DNA from 2 places in the Oxobacter pfennigii genome. Region 2 is predicted to be linked to the other one. Evidence: riboswitches for the same ligand, from Rfam matches in the RefSeq annotation. Region 2 holds a riboswitch; the other holds the start of a gene.
What was found. Region 2 has a riboswitch for cobalamin ahead of OXPF_RS13870 (class I SAM-dependent methyltransferase). Riboswitches for the same ligand answer to the same signal wherever they lie in the genome.
Positions count from the first base shown of each region.

Region 1: linked by a shared signal. The riboswitch ahead of cobT (nicotinate-nucleotide--dimethylbenzimidazole phosphoribosyltransferase) and the one ahead of OXPF_RS13870 (class I SAM-dependent methyltransferase) in region 2 are both predicted to bind cobalamin.

Region 1 is NZ_LKET01000021.1:181,545-188,989, reverse strand. Features, by position in the region: gene OXPF_RS04035 (methyl-accepting chemotaxis protein) at 240-1,076, shown strand; gene cobT (nicotinate-nucleotide--dimethylbenzimidazole phosphoribosyltransferase) at 1,215-2,342, opposite strand; cobalamin riboswitch at 2,450-2,628, opposite strand; gene OXPF_RS04025 (uroporphyrinogen decarboxylase family protein) at 2,935-3,948, shown strand; gene OXPF_RS04020 (uroporphyrinogen decarboxylase family protein) at 4,163-5,197, opposite strand; gene OXPF_RS04015 (uroporphyrinogen decarboxylase family protein) at 5,274-6,317, opposite strand; gene OXPF_RS04010 (uroporphyrinogen decarboxylase family protein) at 6,638-7,445, opposite strand, start outside.
Region 2 is NZ_LKET01000039.1:120,582-128,026, forward strand. Features, by position in the region: gene OXPF_RS13850 (energy-coupling factor ABC transporter permease) at 127-867, shown strand; gene OXPF_RS13855 (energy-coupling factor ABC transporter substrate-binding protein) at 871-1,209, shown strand; gene cbiQ (cobalt ECF transporter T component CbiQ) at 1,196-1,987, shown strand; gene OXPF_RS13865 (ATP-binding cassette domain-containing protein) at 1,988-2,845, shown strand; cobalamin riboswitch at 3,069-3,249, shown strand; gene OXPF_RS13870 (class I SAM-dependent methyltransferase) at 3,393-4,208, shown strand; gene OXPF_RS13875 (ABC transporter substrate-binding protein) at 4,299-5,837, shown strand; gene OXPF_RS13880 (FecCD family ABC transporter permease) at 5,917-6,906, shown strand; gene OXPF_RS13885 (ABC transporter ATP-binding protein) at 6,906-7,445, shown strand, end outside.

The sequences.
Region 1 (7,445 bases), on a different contig from region 2:
GAAAATAATAGTATATATGCTAATTATATCATTTATACACCCCGTATAAAAATGATAGGTTATATAAAATTGCAACGAATGAGTTGGAGTTGTTATATGCCGATGCATATACTTTTTAATTTATCCGTTTTATGATATTATTGTTTATGATACCATAATCTACAATAAACGATAAAACATGCAATTATAAGTTTCATGAAATTGAGATCTTTCATATTTCATGATTGGAGGTGCGATATATGAACGAAAGAGAATATCAAAACGAAATTTTTAACAGTTATAATAACTTGATACCTTATCTTATTCATTTCTTCCGGGATGATGTGAATTTTTCAATTTGCGATACCGCGAAATATATTAAAGTAGTAAATGGTACAAGCACTAAAACCAATTTAAAGGTAGGCGACCCTATACAACCCGGAAGCGTGGCTTACGAGTGTATGAAGGCAGGAAAACCTGTCACCAAAATAGTGCCTAAAGAGGTTTTAGGGGTAGATGTGAGAGCTACTGGAATACCGGTATTTGATGAAGAAGGCAATATAGAAGGCTGCCTTGTGTTGGGAAAAAGCCTGGAGCGTGAGAATAAAATACATGACCTTTCCAAAACTCTGTCTAATGCCCTTTCGCAGATATCTACTGTTGTAGGGCAGGTTTCTGCAGAAGTTCTGAACCTGGCCGGAGAAAATACCATAATTCTTGAAAAGGCAAATGGTGCTGCCAAAGAAACGGAAAGTACTAATGAAATAATAGAATTTGTTAAAAGCATTTCCGCTCAGACCAATCTCTTAGGTTTAAATGCCGCTATTGAAGCAGCAAGAGCAGGTGAGGCAGGAAGAGGCTTTAATATTGTAGCTCAGGAAATCAGAAAGCTATCCAATTCCAGTGGTGAATCAATTGCTCAGATAAATGACATAATACAAAAAATTAAAGAATCCATTGAGGATATAACAAATGGTGTAAGCAAAGTAAATGGGTCTTTTCAGGATCAGGCGGCAGCTTTCGAAGAAATTACCGCTTCCATAGAAGAATTGAACAAGAATGCCCATGTACTTGAACAGCTGGCCGAAAATCTTTAATATACGCATAAATGATTTTATCCCCCCGAATTAAGCCCGGGGGGATATATATTTATTTTCTTTTTCAGAAACTAAAACATGCACAAGTACTCATTTTATGTTTTATACATAAAATGTCAATAATCTTAAAATTCCTATTTAAAAATCTCCCGTAGTGACACCGGCTGTTTCAAAGGTAGCCATCTCATCGGCAATTTTAATTGCAGCTTCTGCTATCGGGAACATTAATGCGGCTCCTGTCCCCTCTCCTAATCTCATATGAAAATCCAATCTTGGTCCTAAACCCATCTGTTTTAAGGCCAAGCGCTGTCCTTGCTCTTCCGAGCTATGGGATGAAATCATATAAGAAGCAGATAGCCGTGCGATTTTTGCTGCTGTCAGCGCTGCCGCCACTGAAATAATGCCGTCCAAAATAACAGGCACATTCTGATAGGAAGCTTCCAATATTGCTCCTGTAAGGGCTGCAATCTCCAATCCTCCCACCTTTGAAATTACATCTATGGGGTCGTCAACATCGGGCTGGTTGACTTCTATTGCGCGTTTTATAACTTCCTGTTTATGCTTTAAGGCATCATCTTTGACCCCTGTTCCGCGTCCTGTGACTTCCTCAACAGAATGGCCTGTGAAAACTGAAATAAGAGCAGAGCTTGGTGTCGTATTGCCAATACCAACCTCACCTGTTGCCAGAATGTTCACTCCTGATTTAATAGCATCAGCCGCAACCTTTGCCCCGGTTAAGATTGCCATCAGAGCATCCTTCCTTGACATTGCAGGCCCATGCATCATATTATCCGTTCCACTTTTTACTCTGTTTATCATAAGCTCAGGAGGATTAAGCAGCGGCGCAATTCCTACATCTGTACAAATAACCTCTGCTCCCGCATGGCAGGCTAAAATATTAATACCTGCATTTCCATTTAAGTAGCTGTAAAACATTTGGGCCGTTATCTCCTGGGGAGCGGCGCTTACCCCTTCTGCCACAACGCCATGGTCCCCGGCCATAAGAAGAACTGCCTTGCCTGCAATTTTAGGATGAGAAGTCCTCATTATGCCTGCAATCTGCTCGGCAATATCTTCCAGAACACCCAAGCTCCTTAAAGGCTTAATTTTTGCATTCAGCCTTTCTCTCATTGCCATAATAGCTGCTTCGTCTAATCCTTCAATTCCCGATACGAGCTCCTTAAGTGCAGCTTCAAGCTCTTTCATTTCCGCCTCTTTGATATTGGCCACGCCGTGATATGCAGTCACATTTTTTGATACAGTCATTTTAATCGCCTCCACTTTATTTTTTATAAAAAAATAAAGTCCCGCCACAAATTAATTGTGGTCGGGACTTTGCCGTCATCTCCGCCGCTTTTCCTTTATTAAAGAAAAGACTTTTTTCATCTCAGGCAGGTCTCCTGACTTAAGACTCAAACGCATCATTGCCCCTTCCCAGCATAAGCCAGTGGATCGGCAAGAGCTCGTCCTTACAGTGGTGGGTCCGTACCGGATTCTTACCGGTTTCCCTATTCTCCCCGAAAATCGGGGCACCTAAGATAATTTTATAATATTTTAATAAAATTTTATCATAAATGCTGAAAAAGTCAAGCTATATGCCATCCACCCTTTTAGGGTTTATATAAACCTCATAAAATGATCAGGAGCTAAAATCATAAGGAGAATTTAAATATATTGCCTTACAGGTATAAGTTTTTGACTGTCTGAATCATCATCAATTTTGGAATAATAAAAAAATTAACTTATATGCACAATCATAATATGTAAAAATTATTTCAAATTATTATAATTTCAAAACATGTTAAATGATGGTAATATTTATAATAGTATATATAAATATTTTTTAAGGGGGATTAATATGTTCGATCTTACAGGGAGGCTTACACCCAGAGAAAACTATTTAAGACTGCTTAAAGGAGGCCATCCGGATTATATTTGCCATGTTTCCGAAATTACAAAAGGAATGTTCTTTGATCCTTTGGCCATGGCTTACATGAACAGGGTCCCGGGAGCCATATCAAAAGACAGATGGGGTATATCATGGAAGTGGCTTGAAGGACATCCGGCTGCCAACCCCTATGTAACGGAAGAAACAAAAGTGATAAAAGATATCCGGCATTGGGATAAGTACATAGATGTTCCCTGGCCTTCCAAATTCAATGTTGACTGGACAGAAGCAGAAAAAAGAGCCCAGGAATTTGACCGGCAAAATTATCTTCTCATGGGATGCTGTTTTACCGGCCTCTTTGAACTGACGCATATGCTGATGGGCTTTGAAGACGCCCTCATGAACTATATTGAAGAACCTGAAGCCATGGGAGAGCTCTTAGATGTTTTATGCGAATTCAAGCTTGCATATCTTAAAGAACTGATAGACCATATCAAGCCTGACATGATTCACATCCATGATGACTGGGGAAACAAAAAGGATCTGTTCATGCACCCCGATACCTGGAGGGCTCTTTTAAAACCCCGCTGGGCAAAAATATATGAATATATGAAATCAAGAGGAGTGTTGATACAGCATCATGCCGACTGTGTATGCGAACCGATTGTTCAGGATATGTCCGAGATAGGAATTGACGTATGGCAGGGTGTAATACCTCAGAATAACATACATGAAATTCAAAAGACTCTCAACGGTTCAATGGCACTTCAGGGCGGTATTGACGGCGTTGTATTTGACAAAGCAGACTGGACAGAAGCTGAAGTGAGAAAAGAAGTTAGAAGAGCCTGCGATGAATATGTACCCCAGGGATATTTCATACCCGAAATACCTAACGGTCAGCCATTAACGCCTGGTATTAACGATATAGTAATAGATGAACTCAATTCCTACGGAGAGCATTTCTTTAAGAAGCAGAAAATATAATAGCACAGGGGCTCCAGAATTATGAACAACGTAAATGAGCATTGTGAGAGTTCTTTAAAAGTTCTTGGTGACGCCGCCTCATAACTTTTGATTGTTTGAGCGATTAGCGAGTTATCAAAAATTCTTGCATTTTCAAGGCAGGGAGCCTTAAAACTTACAGAACCCGAATACGAATGGAGTGTTCATAATTCTGGATCCCCTATTTTTAAGATACTTATTTTATGTAATAACCTCTGCCGTATAAATAAGCTTCGCTCTTAATCCATGAGTTGATCTTTGCAATGTCAGGATCTCCTATTCTCCCCAAAGCATTGGCGGCTATTGCAAAACCTCCGCCGGGTGCGTATTTATCAATCGCATCCCGTACGCCCTGCCTCGTTTCCTCCTCATCTGCATCCGGCCATGTGTCTGGTACAACCCATTCATAGCATCCTGCTACAGCAAGTTTGCCTTTATATTTTTCTTTTATGCTTAAAAGGTCATTTGTGGGCTGTGCCGGATCCCATACCCTGACTCCCAATTCAACCATATCATCTAAAAAGTCTTCACATCTCCCACAGTTATGCAGCTGTATGGGAATGCCCCTTTCGTTCACAGGTTTCAATATCCTTTCATAAACAGGCTTAAATATGTCTCTGAACATTTCAACAGACATGAAGGGATTTAGCTTTGCTGCCGTATCATCAGCAAAATAAACCAGGTCCGGTTTATAATACTCCACGGATTTTTCAATAACAGGCAAATAAAAATCTGCCATATAATTGAGCAATTCCTTGCAGTATTCCGGCTCCTCATATAATGCGCAGAGTCCGCTGTTAAAGCCCATAAAGGCAATAAGCTGTTGAAATGGCATAAATCCTACGTTTATGCATGCAGCCGATTCGTCGAGGTTTATTTTGGCAAATTCGTAATTTTTCTTTGCCTGCTGTTCCCAATCCACCTCCGGCATTTTTGGAGCTTTTATAACCTGGTGCCATTTGGTAATATCCTCCAAAATAAAATTGTTAGGCTCAGGAATACCTCCATAACCCGTTTCTTCATTGGCAACATAATGCACTCCCCATATATCGTATCTTCCTTCAGGCGGTGTCATTGCAGGCATTCCGAATATAAAAGGTCCTACATTCTTATATACCGGTTCACCCTTCCATGGTGGATTTCCCATTGTGAATACAGGAACATATTCCGGCATTTCTCCTTTTAAGATACGCATATAATTTTCTTTCGGAGTCAGCTTTGATTTATACATTGTGTGCCTCCTTTTATTAATATTATAGAAGGCATGAATATGCCTTCTATAATTAATGTGATTAATTCCTCACTTATTATTTTATATAATAATCTCTTGTGTAATAGTAAACTTCACTTTGAAGGATTTCATTAACCTTGGCAATGTCAGGATCGCCGAATTTGCCAAGGGCATTAGCTCTTGCCGCATATCCGCCGCCAGGTGCGTATTTGTCAATGGCATCCCTTACGCTCTGCCTAAGTTCTTCTTCATTATATTCCGGCCATGTTAATGGAACCTTCCAGTCATAGCATCCGCAGACAGTAAGTTTACCTTTAAACTTTTCTTTAATGCTCAAAAGATTATTTGCAGTCTGTGCCGGGTCCCAGGCTCTGACTCCCAACTTAACCATATCATCTAAAAAGTCTTCGCATCTTCCGCAGTTATGAAGCTGTATTGGAATGCCTCTGTCGTTTGCGGGTTTTAAAAGTCTTGCATAGGCGGGTACAAATATATCCTGAAAAATGTCGAGAGAAATGAAGGGATTTAGTTTGGCAGCAGTATCATCAAGGATATAAACCATATCAGGTTTATAAACATCAACTGCTTTTTCAATGAAGGGCATATAATAGTCAATCATAAAATTGATCAGTTCCTTGCAGGATTCCGGTTCTTCCAGCAATGCGCAAAGACCGTTGTTAAAGCCCATCAAAGCTATCAGCTGCTGGAAAGGCATCAAAGGAATGTTCATCATCGCCGCTGATTGAGTGGTATCGATGTTTGAAAACTCATAGTCCTTTTTCATCTGTGCATCCCAGTCTATTTCATCTACGGCAGGAGTTTCAGGAGCTTTTACAACTTCATGCCATTTTGTCACATCTTCAAGTATGAAATTGTTTGGTTCAGGAATGCCGCCATAGTTCGTCTCTTCATTGGCTACATAATGTACACCCCAGATATCTGTTCTTCCATCTTTAGATGGTGCGCCGGGAGTTCCCCAGATATTAGGCCCTACCATCTTCCAGGCTGTTTCACCATTGTAGCCCGGTAATCCCATGGTATGTATAGGTACCCAATCAGGTATTTCCCCTCTTACAACCTTCAGATAATTTTCCTTTGGTGTCAATTTTGATTTTGACATTAGGTTTACCCTCCTTTTTATAATTAACTAATTTAAAATTAGTTAAAAACAATCCGTTATAAAAATAACATTATATATTTAATATTAATACCTTTTACATAAATTTACAACCATTCCGTTTTTGACCTTTTCGACTTTGTTCTGATATGTTGATAAGTTCTTTTTATGATGGATATGATTGAATTGCCACGGAAATTGGCAGGATAATTAAGAGATGCTTTATACCTAAAATATAAGGGGCACTTTTATAAGTGCCCCTTATATTTTTATTATGCCAGCACTGTTATTCGCAGTTTATATGCGGAATAGATGTCTACAATTTAGAACATTACTTTACTCATTCTGTCTATCTCTGCAGTTACAGTTTCATAAACGCCTGTATATAAACTGTTGGCTCCGCCCATTGTTGTATTGGGTATAAAATATAATTTACCGCAGTTTGTACAAGCTCTTTCTACTTCTCTTCTTATTACTTCAAGTGACCAGTCTTCCCGGTCTACTACACCATTATCGATATCACCCATAAATGTAATCTGGCCGCCGTATTTTTTAATCAATTCAGGTGTATTGTTGGTAGTCATAACTCCCTGCCATATGTCTATTCCCATTTCGATCATATACGGAACCAAATTTGCCGCATATGAATCGCTGTGATGAACGATTAACTCTACTCCATGGGATTTGTAATATCCGTATATCTTCTTGAAACCAGGAACGATAAATTCGGCAAACATATCAGGGGACATAAAAGAATTGAGCTGGCTGCCCCAGTCATCATGATGAATAATTACTTCGGGCTTTACTATGTCACAAACAAGCTGTGCGTACTGCAATTTCCAATCCACGATGTAATCGATTAATTCATGCAATGCTTCAGGCTCTTCATAAAAATACATCAGGCAATCGTCTATTCCGGTTAAGTAATGAACCTGTTCAAAAATTCCCGGTGTAACAAGCATGGATAGAAACTGCTCATTTCTGTCAACCTTGGCAGCTTGAGCAAGAATGTTATCCCAGGCTCCTTCGGCATAATCAAATGTAGGACCCTTCACTACCTCTTTCCACTTGGTAATATCATTTACTACCTTGTGTGCCGGGTCATGAAGGGGAAAGGCAGCCGGTACATTT
Region 2 (7,445 bases):
ATAGGGAGGTGCAGCTGATGAAGACAATTTATTTATGTGGATTCATATAGCCTCTTGACCTAAAGTCGGGAGGCTTTAGTTTTGGCAATTTTACATGACAGTATTAAAATTTAAGGAGTGGATTTTATGTCAAAGCGTTTGCAGGTTTGTTTAGGAATAATGCTGATGATTTTCTTTATACCCTTTAAAGCTTCAGCCATGCATATAATGGAAGGGTTTTTACAGCCAGGATGGGCTATAGCCTGGGGAGCATTCACAATACCATTTGTAGTCTTAGGTTTATTTAAAATAAATAAGACGGTTAAAGAAAACCCGCGTGTTAAGATACTTCTTGCCATGGCAGGTGCTTTTGCTTTCGTATTATCGGCGCTGAAGCTGCCTTCAGTAACAGGAAGCTGTTCTCATCCCACAGGAGTAGGATTGGGCGCCATACTTTTCGGACCTACAACCATGTCGGTATTAGGACTTATCGTACTTTTATTTCAGGCAATATTACTGGCTCACGGCGGGTTGACGACCCTTGGCGCCAATACTTTCTCAATGGCAGTAGTAGGACCGCTGGTATCCTTCGGTGTATATAAACTGGTAATGAAGGGAAAAGGCCCCCAGTGGCTTGCAGTTTTTTTGGCTGCAGCATTAGGCGATTTGGTTACATATATGACTACTTCCGTACAGTTAGCTCTTGCTTTCCCGGCAGAAGTCGGAGGATTTGCTGCATCTCTTGCTAAATTCATGGGTATATTTGCCGTAACACAAATACCTCTTGCCATAAGCGAAGGTATATTGACAGTTATAATATTCAATGCCATATCAGCATATGCCAAAGACGAATTACAAGATTTAAATTTATTGGTGAAGGAGGCTTAATATATGCAAAGTCAGGCAGTTAATAAAACAAGTAAAGGCAGTCTTTTTACTACAAACCTCTTATTATTATTGCTGGTTGTCGTCATTACCGTTGTTCCCCTTATAATTGCAAAGGATGCAGAGTTCGGAGGTGCCGACGGTGAGGCCGAAGAAGCAATAACTGAAATAAATACAGAATATGAGCCATGGTTTTCACCTATATACGAGCCACCCAGCGGTGAAATTGAAAGTCTTTTATTCTCATCCCAGGCAGCTTTAGGTGCCGGCATTATAGGCTACGGTATCGGTTATTTTGCAGGGCGTAAAAAAGGCCGGACGGAGCACGTTCATGGTAAACATTGATAGATATGCCTATGCTTCAAAGTTAAAAAAAACAGATCCTATGCTGAAATTTGTCTTCGCCATGCTTACCCTCGGAGTGTGTCTTTGGGCAAATTCTATATTGATATCCATCATAATACTTTCCATAATGGGGTGGGTTGCCGTCTGCAAGGGCGGCACTCCCTTCCTGCTTTTTGTAAAGATGTTACTTTTACCTATGTCTTTTTTGATTATCAGCTTGCTGACCATAGCCATTAATGTATCAAATAATCCTGAAATTTTTTTAGTTTCACTTAAAATGTCTGATTTCTGGATTGGCGTATCAAAAGAAGGATTAAATGATGCGGCACTGCTTTTTTTCAAGGTTATGGCCTCGGTATCCTGCTTGTATTTTTTGTCTCTGACGACACCTATGATAGATTTGCTTTCGGTTTTAAGAAAGCTAAGGGTGCCCAAGCTCATGGTGGAAATGATGAGCCTTATATACAGATTTATTTTTATACTTTTAGATACGGCAGATACCATGTATACCGCCCAGAGCTCAAGGCTGGGGTATTCAAGTATAAAAAGGGGATACCGTTCTCTTGGCGCCCTTGCATCCACTCTTTTTATAAGGTCATATAAACGTTCAAATGACTTATATACTGCCCTAGAAGCCAGGGGATATGACGGAGAGCTTAATGTTTTAGAGGAAGAATTTGAAAAAAGTAATATAAAATATGCCGGTGTCGTATTGATAAATGTAATTTTTATTTTAATTGCTTTGTACTTAAGACAGTATTCAGGGGGTTTATATTAAATGAGCGAAAATATACTGGATGTAATTGATCTTCATTATTCTTACCCCGATGGAACTCATGCATTAAAAGGTGTGAATATGGAGATTAAAAAAGGTCAGACGACTGCAATACTTGGCGGAAACGGCGCAGGAAAGTCCACGCTTTTTCTTAATTTAAACGGAATTTTGAGGCCGACTTCCGGGAGAATAAATTTTGACAGGAAACCCGTTGATTATTCACGAGAAGGTCTAAATAAGCTGCGCCAGGCCATTGGAATTGTATTTCAGGACCCGGACAGCCAATTATTTTCAGCCAGCGTTTATCAGGATGTTTCCTTTGGGGCAATGAATATGAAGCTTCCGGAGGAAGAAGTGCGTAAAAGGGTAGATACAGCAATGAAAAGGACGGGAATTTACCACTTAAAGGATAAGCCTACCCACAACTTAAGCTTCGGCCAAAAGAAACGTGTGGCAATAGCAGGTATATTGGTTATGGAGCCTCAGGTACTTGTCCTTGACGAACCAACAGCAGGCCTTGATCCTATGGGGGTGAGCGAGCTGATGAAGCTATTGCAGGAAACTCAGGACGAGCTTGGGCTAACGATCATAATTTCCACTCATGATATAGATATAGTGCCCCTTTATTGCGACCGGGTCTATGTGATGGATGAGGGAAAGATTATAATGGAAGGCACGCCAAAGCAGGTATTTTCCGAAAAAAATGCCATACGCAGTGTGCATTTAAGGCTTCCAAGAATAGGTCATCTTATGGAGATATTGAAGGACAAGGATGATTTTGATTTCAAGGAAATACCTGTGACCATAGCAGGAGCCCGCAAGGTATTGAAGGAATGGAGAGATGAGAACAAACAGCAATAGAGTATTGTGAATATGATATTTGAGTACCTTTTTGATAATACGAAGTTATCAGGAAGGTATTTTTATATGCTTTGCAAGGTGCGTTTTTCTTTATATAACTGTTAAAGAGCATAAAATATTTTAAATTTAGCTATAGTTTTTATTAATACAGAATTAAATATTACGATTGCAAATAAATGAATTCTTAATTGACTTGAAATTTTTCACATGTTACTATTGAGCCAATTAAAGACTATAAACAGGTGTCGATTAATTGAGTCGATGAAAAGGGAAATGGGTTGAAATCCCATGCGGTCCCGCCGCTGTAAAAGAGTAGTCCTTGCAAATATGCCACTGGGCAACCGGGAAGGCTGTAAGGATGATGATACTTGAGCCAGAAGACCTGCCTGTTTGTAAACCATAAAACTTCTGCGAGAGATGGAGGGTGGTGTATTAGAGTTTGTTTAAATTTGCAATGAACTCCTGATTTTTCATCTTTGTGGATGGATATCAGGAGTTTTTTATTTGATTTTGTCTATCTGTAAATTCTAAATAAGGAGTGATGAAAGTGAATTTCGATTATTTTGACAAGCTGTGGAACAGCAATGTGTCTTCTGTTGAAGAGAGCAGAAATCACTGGGATTTCAGGGCAAAGGACTTTAACAGCAACAAATCCGAGAAAAATGTTAAGCAGGTTGTTAGCTTCTTTCTTGAAAAAGGAATGCTGCATGAAGGGTGCGATGCTATCGATATAGGCTGTGGTGCAGGGAAGTACGCAATAGAACTTTCCCAAATTGCAAGCAATGTTACCGCACTGGATATTTCTCCGAAGATGCTGGAATATGCAAAGGAAAATGCTGAAAAAGAGGGAGCAGTAAATATTAAATTTTTGGAGATGCCCTGGGAAGAAGTAAATGTGGACGAATTAGGGTGGAATAAAAAATTTGATTTTGCGGCAGCTATAATGAGCCCTGCTATAAACAGCAGAGAAAGCCTCGAAAAGCTCATGAAGGTTTCAAAGGGCTACTGCTTTATGAGCGGACATTTAGACAGGCATGAAAAGGTCATGGAAGATATCGAAAGGATAGCACTTAATAGAGAACCGTCCAATATAGAATATGGCAAAAATATTTATTTAAGCTTTAACACATTGTGGATATACGGGATTCATGCCGAAATTACGTATCATAACATGGACAGGGAGATAACAAGAACCCTGGAAGATGCCTTCAATTATTACTGCGCTCAGCTGCAGAGAAAGTCAGAATTCAGTGACAGTAAAAAAGAAGCCGTTAAAAAATATCTTGAGGAAATATCAGAGGAGGGTTTTGTTAAGGATACCTTTAAGTCAAAAAATATATGGATGTACTGGAAAAATCCTTAAAAGATATAATTTTAGTTTTATAGGAGGTGAATAGCCAAAGTAAAACGTTTTGGTTAGAATCCAAATAAAAACAAAGAAGGGTGGATAAAAATGAAAAAAAGATTTATGACAAGCATGGCTGCATTTTTTATCATGGTATCTATGATAGCAGCCGGGTGCAGTCAACCGGCCGCAACCAATACGGCCAATCCAACTGAAGCTGCAAGCAGAGCAGGCAGCTATACCGGTAAGGCGGAAGGCTACCACGGAGAGCTTGCAGTAACAACGGAAATCAATAGAGAAGGCAGGATTGTGAATATTACCATAGGAGAAAATACGGAAACAAAAGGCATAGGGACTGTTGCAATAGAAAAGATGCCTAAACTCATCATAGAGTCACAATCCCTTAATGTGGATATAGTTTCCGGCGCTACCCTTACAAGCAACGGGATAATAAATGCGGTTGCAAACTCCCTGAAGGCGGCGGGAGAGGACCCCTCAAAATACGCTTATACCGCCCCTCAGGAAAAAAATGAAGAATTGCCAACTGTTGCAATAAATAAAAATGCCATACCTGAAAAGCAAAAAACCACAGGCTCTATAACGGTAACGGATGCAAAGGGCAGAAATGTAACCATAGACCTTCCCATTTCTTCATATGCCATCAGTACAATGGATGTCATCGACTATATTATACCCCTTAAAGGCAAGGATGCTTTTAACATGCTGGTGGCTTCAGGGCAGGACGGCGGCGGAGGGATACAGAAGTACGCAAAGCTGTATGAATCCACTGTCGGCAATTATATGGAACATTTGGGACAGATATCCGACCATAATGCTCCTTTTGACCTTGAAATGATACTGTCCATGGATCCCGATGTTATAATAGTTAATTCAGCAATGTCGGCCCATAAATATGCTCTGGAAATAGAAGAACAACTTACGGCTGCAGGAATAGACATAGTCCTCATAGATGTTCCCGGCAAGAAAATGGACAAGTCTGTGCAACAAACAATGAAAATATTAGGACAGATATTCCAAGAGGAAGAAAAAGCTCAAGAGGTTGCAGCCTTTATTGATAAACAGTATGAATTAATAGCTTCAAAAAATCTTTCCGAGCGCAGAGACAAGCCAACGGTCTACTATGAAAAATCAGGATATTCCGAAGTTTATGGCAGCACATCATCAAGTGCTTCTGGCTGGGGTACTTCCATTGCCATTGCCGGCGGCGAAAATATTGCCGATGCGCTCCTTAAGGACACTGCGGCTTCAGGCGGCGGCAGCAACACCCTTGATCCTGAGTATGTTATAAAGGCCGACCCGGACTACATTATTTTAAGCGGAGTCAATGACGGGTGGCTGGATATACTCAAAGAAAAAGAAGAATGTGAATTTGATATAGTGAAAAGAACGGGATGGAATGACCTGACGGCAGTTAAAAACGGCAATTTGTACGAATTTGCTCATGCTACAAACAGATCCATATTTGCATTTTATCCTTGCCTTAAAATGGCAAAGATTTTTTACCCCCAAGAATTTGCCGAGGTCGACCCGGATCAAACTTTAAACGAATTCTTTGACAGGTTTATGCTCCTTGACAGCGATATTACTACCTGGTTCATGAGCCTTGATGACAGTACTTCTCATTAAAAATTCTAGGGAGTGATTCAAAATAAAGCATGAGGAAAGTGTAAACCGGAAACTATACAACAAGCTTATAAAGAAAAGGATGGTATTAATAACCGGACTTCTTACAGGAGTAGCCTTCCTGATGATACTGAACATTTCAATCGGGTCATCTTCAATAGCTATCGGTGAGGTATTACAGGTGCTGCTTACGGGAAAAGGGAATGGACATAACCCCATGATAATTATGGATATACGTTTGCCTATGGCTCTTATGGCGGTTGTTGTCGGAGCATCTTTAGGCATCGGCGGATGTGAAATACAAACAATACTGCGCAATCCTATAGCAAGCCCATACACCCTTGGAATTTCTGCCGCGGCATCATTTGGCGCAGCCATGGGGCTTATTTTAAACACAAATTTATTTAATGTTTCGGATACGCTGGCTGTAACAGCCAATGCATTTGCATTTTCGCTCCTTGTGGCTGCAGCCATATATATATTTTCACGTCAGAGACAAATCGGCAAGACTGCCATTGTTTTGTTCGGGGTAGCTTTAAATTTTCTTTTTAACTCTCTTACTATGATTTTGCAGTATATCGCAGACGAGGATAAGCTTCAGAGCTTAATATTCTGGAACTTCGGAAGCCTTTTGAAAACAACGTGGAGCAAGTTCTTCATAGTATTTGCAGTGCTTCTGATATGCTTTGCCATTTTGCTTAAAAACGCATGGAAACTCACAGCCATGACCCTTGATGATACAAAGGCCAGGAGTATAGGGGTGGATACTGCTAAAGTACGGAGAATAATCATTTTTATCACTTCTCTGCTTTCCGCCGTAGCTGTCTGCTTTGTAGGGACCATAGGATTCATAGGACTTATTGCTCCCCACATAGCCCGCCAGCTGGTGGGAGAAGATCAGCGTTTTTTCATGCCTCTTTCGGCATTAATGGGCGCTTTTGTGATGTCTCTGGCTTTTGTAATAAGCAAGGTCATTATAAGAGGGGTCATATTGCCTATAGGTCTTGTTACGTCAGTAATAGGAATTCCCTTTTTTATAATCATAATATTCAGTAAAATGAGGAGTATGTGATGCTTACCTTAAATAATTTGAGCTTTTCCTATAAAAAGAATAAAACATCGCACAAGGTATTCGACGGCCTGAATCTTGCCTTTGGCAGAGGTTTTAATGTAGTCCTTGGGCCTAACGGAGCAGGAAAATCTACCCTTTTAAAAGCCATTTTCGGATTGCTGGATTATGACGGGAACATATTATACGGCAAAGAAAGTATTACTCACATGGACACCGAAAATAAGATAAAGCTTATGTCATATTTGCCTCAGATGGATGTGGATATATCTGCTCTCACCGTACTGGAAATGGTCATTTTAGGGAGATTGCCTGAACTTAAGTCTAAAGTGTCAGATGAAGATCTGAATATCGTTATGGACACCCTTGAATCTCTTAATATAGCTTCTCTTGCTGCCCGCAACTTCAGTGAATTAAGCGGAGGGCAAAAAAAGCTTGTGTTTATCGCACAAACTCTGGTCAGAAATCCTAAATTGATACTACTTGATGAGCCTGTAAACTCCCTTGATTTGCAAAAACAGCTGGAGCTGTGCCAGCTTCTT